DNA from 2 places in the Pseudoalteromonas sp. 2CM32C genome. Region 2 is predicted to be linked to the other one. Evidence: predicted binding sites of a transcription regulator. Region 2 holds the regulator's gene; the other holds the start of a gene.
What was found. The regulator sigma-54, encoded in region 2, starts transcription at its own class of promoters, with help from an activator protein. The targets are predictions, from matches to a motif close to GTTGGCACGNNNNTNGNNT.
Positions count from the first base shown of each region.

Region 1: the regulator sigma-54 is predicted to act here: its motif matches at 2,415-2,433, upstream of MTF67_RS12645 (NarK family nitrate/nitrite MFS transporter).

Region 1 covers NZ_JALNTI010000006.1:138,691-142,219, forward strand. The annotation lists gene modB (molybdate ABC transporter permease subunit) at 1-443, shown strand, start outside; gene MTF67_RS12635 (ATP-binding cassette domain-containing protein) at 445-1,473, shown strand; gene moeB (molybdopterin-synthase adenylyltransferase MoeB) at 1,487-2,242, opposite strand; gene MTF67_RS12645 (NarK family nitrate/nitrite MFS transporter) at 2,531-3,529, shown strand, end outside.
Region 2 covers NZ_JALNTI010000001.1:581,408-584,936, reverse strand. The annotation lists gene rapZ (RNase adapter RapZ) at 1-587, opposite strand, end outside; gene ptsN (PTS IIA-like nitrogen regulatory protein PtsN) at 607-1,059, opposite strand; gene hpf (ribosome hibernation promoting factor) at 1,064-1,351, opposite strand; gene MTF67_RS02725 (RNA polymerase factor sigma-54) at 1,378-2,877, opposite strand; gene lptB (LPS export ABC transporter ATP-binding protein) at 2,947-3,529, opposite strand, start outside.

The DNA.
Region 1 (3,529 bases), on a different contig from region 2:
TTTGGCTAACAGGTACCCAGCTTGCGTTTAGTTTTCAGGGTGTTGTTATTGGTTCGCTTTTTTATTCTTTACCGTTTGTAATGCAACCCTTAGTTGCAGGGTTTAAGCAGATTAACCACACCTATAACGAGGCTGCAATTGCCTTGGGTTTGAGCCACTTTAAGCGTTTTTTTTACTTAATATTGCCGTTGTTAAAACCTAGTATTGGTAGTGCATTTGCACTGGGGTTTGCGCATACGCTCGGGGAGTTTGGCTTAGTGCTGATGATTGGTGGCAATATACAAGGAGAAACACAGGTTGTTTCTATTGCTTTGTACGACCATGTAGAGTCGTTAAACTATGCAGCGGCGCATCAGCTTTCGCTTATTTTACTCGCTATTTCATTTGCGTGTTTAGTGCTGTTATTTAAATTTAATAAAAGCATAGTGGGGGTTAAGCAATAGTATGATTAAGTTAGCCCTTTATAAATCGCTAAATAGCTTTGATTTAGACATAAACCTTCATCTTGAATCTTTTACTATTGCGGGAATTTTTGGCCCGTCCGGCTCGGGTAAGTCCACCTTGCTACGTTGTATTAGTGGCCTTGAAGGTGAGCAGAGTGTTTATATAAATGATAAATCGGTACATCATTTACCAACTGAGCAACGCGGTGTTACGTTGCAAGTTCAATCTTGCCCATTATTTCCGCATTTGGATGTAGCAGGTAATTTAGCGTTTACACAAAAGCATTGTTTTAATAGGCAAACTGACTTAACTGAACAAAAAGTTATTGATGCACTTGAGTTACACCCCTTACTTAAACGCAACGTTCAAAGCTTGTCTGGCGGGGAGCGCCAACGGGTGGTGTTTGCACGTACGTTGTTGGCAGGTCAAAAATTAATTATTTTAGATGAGCCATTTAGCGCTCTTGATTGGCCGCTGCGCTTTAAAACACTCTCAACATTAAGTGAATTGGCGGCAACGTTTACTATTAAATTTATTATAGTGAGCCACTCGTTAAAAGAACTATTATTTTGTTGCGATACCCTGGTGCAGCTCAATAACGGTAAAGTAATTAACCATGGCCCGAGTGCGCAGGTGGCTAAAGCTATTTACGCTAATAATAAACAAGCACCGCTGAGCTTAATTAACTTTAAAATCATTACATTTGATGAAAAATACGGTGTGTATTTGCTTAAACTCCACAAAAGCGAGCAGCAGCTATTTGCATTACCCAGCGCTGTAGAGCAAGGAAATAAACTTATATTAGAGTGTGAGCAAATATCGGTAAGTGCAGAAATGCCATTAAACACAAATAACAGCAATGTTTTAATATCTACGCTGCACAGTGCAGAACTTATAGATAAAACATGGCAACTTACGCTAGATGTAGACGGACAAAGCTTGTATTGCTTACTTTCACCAAGAGTATGGGATCAAAATAACTACAAAGTAGGCGATACACTTTATGCGACTATTCATAATCTAGAGTAGTTTGAAGTGGGTTTTAGCTGCACGTAGCACAATGACTGTTTTTTGTGATTTTAAAGCGATTAAACTCCATACTTAATCCATCAATCAGCAGTAAATGCTCGCTTAACCCGCTTGGTAATCCAGCAAGCATTTTTAAGGCTTCAGTGGCTTGAATACTGCCAATTAATCCTACAATGGGCGATAGCACGCCTGATTCTGAGCAGCTTTGTGTTTGATCTGACATAAACTGCGATAGACACTCATAACAGTGGCTATTTTCTTGCATTGTAAAACAGGCAACTTGGCCTTCCATTCTAATTGCAGCGCCCGATACTAGTGGGGTTTTTGTTTTATAACAGGCTGTGTTTAATACATTACGTGTAGTTAAGTTATCAGAGCAATCAATGACTATATCAATATTTTTTAATAGCTCGTCAAGCTTTGACTTTTCATCTAAAAATACATCGATTGTATGTATATCTATTTCATCATTTAAGCTATTTAGCTGCGCTTTGGCGGCGTGAGTTTTTAAGCAGCCTACATCCGTTTGTTTATAAAGCACCTGCCTTTGCAAGTTTGTAGCATCAACCACGTCGTTATCTACAAGCGTTAACGTACCCACACCGGAGGCAGCTAAATACTGAGCAACGGGGCAGCCCAAGCCACCTAAACCGACTATAAGCGCATGAGATTGCCATATTTTTTCTTGCCCCTCTATATCTAATTTAGGAAGCATTATGTGGCGCGAGTAGCGTAGTTGTTGTTGGTAAGTCAGGGCTGGTTTAGTCATTAGCGGCTTCTCATTATTTTTATACACAATAGCAATTTTTAGAATATGTGGGCAAGAACGCGGTTAAAAGTAATTGCACTGTTAGTGCTCACTTTGATTACCTTAACAGTGCAAATGAAAATTATAACGAATTAGAAAAAACATAAGTTAATGATTTTTAAATAAATAAATTATTGGCTCACTAATTGCTCAGCATGGTTAACGTGAAATTAACAAATATAGCAGTGTAATTAATAACAAAGTAGTAACTGCTATAAATAACTACAAACGTAACTAAGGAAAAATAACATGCAACCGAGTACTGGGTTTAACCTCATATCGTTTAGCGGAAAAATGAAAATACTGCATTTAAGCTGGATGGTGTTTTTTATCTCATTTTTTGTCTGGTTTAACCATGCGCCATTATTAGGCGCTATAGCGGGTTCGCTAGGTATTACTATGGCACAAGTAAAAACGCTGCTTATTTTAAATGTGGCACTAACCATTCCTGCTCGCGTGGTTGTGGGCATGTTAACTGATAAATTTGGGCCTCGCATCGTTTATGCATCATTACTGATTTTATGTAGCATCCCATGTTTTATGTTTGCGATGGCTACCACGTTTGAGCAAGCCGCTATCGCGCGTTTTGCACTTGGCTTTATTGGTGCGGGTTTTGTTGTGGGCATTCGCATGGTGAGCGAGTGGTTCCCGGCAAACGAGTTGGGTACAGCAGAAGGTATTTACGGTGGCTGGGGTAACTTTGGCTCGGCAGCTGCTGCAATGCTATTGCCTGTATTAGCGCTTATGTTTGGCGGTGACGATGGCTGGCGTTATGCGATAGGCCTAACCGGTGTATTAAGTGTCATTTTTGGTGTTATTTGGTACATCAGCGTAACTGACACGCCAAAAGGTGGCACTTACTTTAAACCAAAAAAAGTAGGAGCAATGGAAGTAACCAGCAAAGGCGACTTTGTACTACTTCTTATAATGAAGCTACCTATGTACGGTGCTTTAGCACTACTTACTTGGAAGCTTTCTCCTACTGGTGCAAATTTACTTTCTGAAAATTTTGTTATTGGTACATATGTATTTTTGGTGCTGCTTTATCTTTATGAAGTTTATAAAACGTACGACATAAACGGCCATATTTTTAAGCAACCTGTTCCAGAATCACACCGTTACGAATTTAAACAAGTTGCAGTTTTAAATATTCTTTATTTTACAACGTTTGGCTCAGAGCTTGCTGTTGTATCTATGTTGCCATTATTTTTTAGTGAGGTGTTTGGCCTTGATATGGTATACGCAGGC
Region 2 (3,529 bases):
TTTAGTTCAGGCTCCCAGTGCGGGTTAGGTAAAAAACGTGCATCAAATACGTAATCTGCCTCTTTAGGAATGCCATGTTTAAAACCAAAAGATTCAAATGTAACAATCAGCTGCTTGTCTTTTTTACCTAGTATTTTTTCGCGAATTGATTCAGCAAGTTGATGAACGCTTAGCTCACTAGTATCGATCATGTAATCGGCGCGCGTAATTAGAACATCGAGAAGTTCTTTTTCTTTTTTTATGGCTAAATCAAGCGGAAGTGAATCTATTGATAAAGGGTGTAAGCGTCTGGTTTCAGAAAAGCGCTTAATAAGGGTTTGATCTTCACTGTCTAAGTAGAACAGCGTTGGTTTTGTAAAACCCGGTAAGTATTCGATGATGTGATTAAATTCATCTTGCTCTTTTGGTAAATTTCGCACATCTATACTAACGGCAATTTTATCGTAGTTATCAGAAACGCTTCTAATTAAAGAAGGTAATAAATTTACTGGAATGTTATCTACGCAATAATAACCTAGATCTTCAACAACGCGCAAAGCAACCGACTTACCAGAACCAGAACGGCCACTTATGATAATCAACTCCATTAATCACCCTTTAAATTTGTTACGATTGGTCAACAATAATTTGATACAACTCAGCATCCGATTTAGCACAGCGGAGCTGCTTACAAAATTCTTTATTTTTTAGTTTATCAGCTATCGTTGCTAGCGTCTTTAAATGCTGTTGGTTATCGCCTTCAGGTACGATGAGTGCAACAAAAATATCAACAGGGCGGTTGTCTATAGCATCAAAATTAATCGGTGTTTCACTTACTAACACCAATGCTAAAGGTTCTTGTGCGCCGCTCATTCGGCCATGTGGAATAGCAATACCTCTTCCTATCCCTGTGCTGCCTAGTTTTTCGCGGGTTAATAAAGCGCCCAAAATATCCTGTTGAGATAAATACGGTAATTTATCGTGAGCCAGCTCGCTAATAAACTCTAAAATTCTTTTTTTACTATTAAAAAGGACCGCAGCTTTACTGCAGTCCTGGCATATAAGTGAACTTAATTTCATCATATTAGTGTCGAGCAAGCTTCTCTTTGTGTTTAATTACTTGACGGTCAAGCTTGTCAATCAATGAATCAATAGCTGCATACATATCTTGATGTTCAGTGGATGCGAATAATTCAGCACCACTTACATGAATAGTTGCTTCTGCTTTTTGATTTAGTTTTTCTATATCAAGAATGACATGAACATTATTAATATGATCAGAGTGCCTTTCTAGCTTCGCAAATTTGGTATTTATATAGTCTCTTAATGAATCAGTTAGTTCTACATGACGACCAGTTAAATTTAGTTGCATAAGCATTACCCTCTTTGTTTAGCGTCTTAAATCAGGCTCTTTCGCTGATTTGACGGTGGAATAGCCAGAGATTCGCGATATTTTGCGATTGTACGTCTCGCTACTTTAATTCCTTGCTCAGCCAATATATCCGCAATTTTGCTATCACTCAATGGTTTTGCTGAGTTTTCTGCTGCGATTAATTTTTTAATAAGTGCACGTATTGCAGTAGATGAACATTCTCCACCATTTTCGGTACTTACGTGGCTTGAGAAAAAGTATTTAAGCTCAAATATTCCACGCGGTGTGTGCATATACTTTTGCGTGGTTACGCGCGAAATTGTTGATTCGTGCATTTCTACCATTTCGGCAACATCATTTAAAACCATCGGTTTCATGGCTTCTGGCCCGTGTTCAAAAAAGCCCTGTTGTTGTTTAACAATACAGTTAGTTACTTTTAAAAGTGTATCATTTCTACTTTCTAAGCTTTTTATAAACCATTTAGCTTCTTGTAAATGTGAGCGAATAAATTGACTGTCGCCACTTGATTTAACTGTACGTGACATTGCTGCATATTGGCTGTTTACACGAATTTTTGGCATGCTGTCTGGGTTTAACTCTACAACCCAGCGACCTTTAATTTTTTTAACTGACACATCAGGTATTACATACTCAGACTCTTCTCGTACTATTGTGTCTGCAGGCTTAGGATTGAGCGTATGAATAAGTGTCATTACTTCTTTAAGCTCATCTTCTTTGAGCTTCGTTTTTTTCATTAATGTACGGTAGTCACGAGCAGCTAACAAATCAATGTGCTCGGTTAAAATCATTTTTGTTTCATCAATATAAGGCGTGCCTTTATCAAATTGATTTAACTGAATACACAAGCACTCTTGTAAGCTACGTGCCGCAATACCCACTGGGTCAAATAGCTGAATGCGCTTTAATACCGCTTCTATTTCGTCAAGTTCAACCTCAACGTCATCGTCGTTATCTTGATTAAAGCTCTCTAAAATCTCTTCGCAACTGAGTGTCAGTATGCCTGAATCATCCACCGCTTCTACAATAGCAATAGCAATGGCTTCATCTGTAGGGCTAAATGGCGTTAATTGTAATTGCCACATTAAGTACTCGTGAAGCGTTTCAGTTGATGCGCCCTGATATATAGACTCATCTTCAGGCATTGGGCCTGAAGATGATGCAGGGGCTGCACTCATGTACTCATCCCAGCTAACGTCCATTGCCATGTCGTCACTTACGGTATCTTTAGCAAGCGCTTCACCACTGTCTTGTTCATACTCGCTAGGGGCTTCATCTGCAGATACGGTTACTGTAACTTCATCGTTATCTGCTTTTTGCTCATTTTTGCCCGCAAGATCATCGGCATAGTCTTGCTCCTCAACCTCAAGTAATGGGTTGCTGTCGAGCGCTTCTTGTATTTCTTGCTGAAGATCCAATGTACTTAATTGCAGCAAGCGAATAGCTTGTTGCAACTGAGGTGTCATTGTAAGTTGCTGGCCCATGCGCAGCTGTAGTGATTGCCTCATGTATCTCTAACAATCCTTTTAAGTTGTTATAATTAATACTAGCAGATGCTTATAAATAAGGCGTAAATGTTACAGCCTAAATTGCTCGCCTAAATATACATCGCGTACAGTTTTATCATTTAATACGTGTTCAGGGGTACCAGAAGCAATCAGTTCCCCATGAGAAACAATGTAGGCTTTTTCGCAAACATCAAGGGTTTCTCTTACATTGTGGTCTGTTATTAATACGCCAATCCCACGGTTTTTCAGGTGTTCAATAATTTTTTTAATATCTAATACTGAGATAGGGTCAACACCGGCAAATGGTTCGTCTAACAAAATAAACTTTGGATCTGCAGCTAAAGCACGAGCAATCTCTACTCGGCGACGTTCTCCGCCCGATAATGCCATACCTTTGCTGTCGCGAATGTGTTGAATGCTAAATTCATCCAATAGATTATTTAATGTATCTTCTCTGGCTTGCTTAGTGAGCTCCTTTCGAGTTTCTAAAATAGCCATTAAGTTTTGATACACTGTTAATTTTCTGAATATAGACGACTCTTGTGGTAAGTAGCCAATGCCTAATCTAGCACGACTGTGCATAGGTAAAAGCGTAATATCGTTATCATCGATAGATATTTTGCCTTTGTCGCTAGGGACTAAGCCTACAATC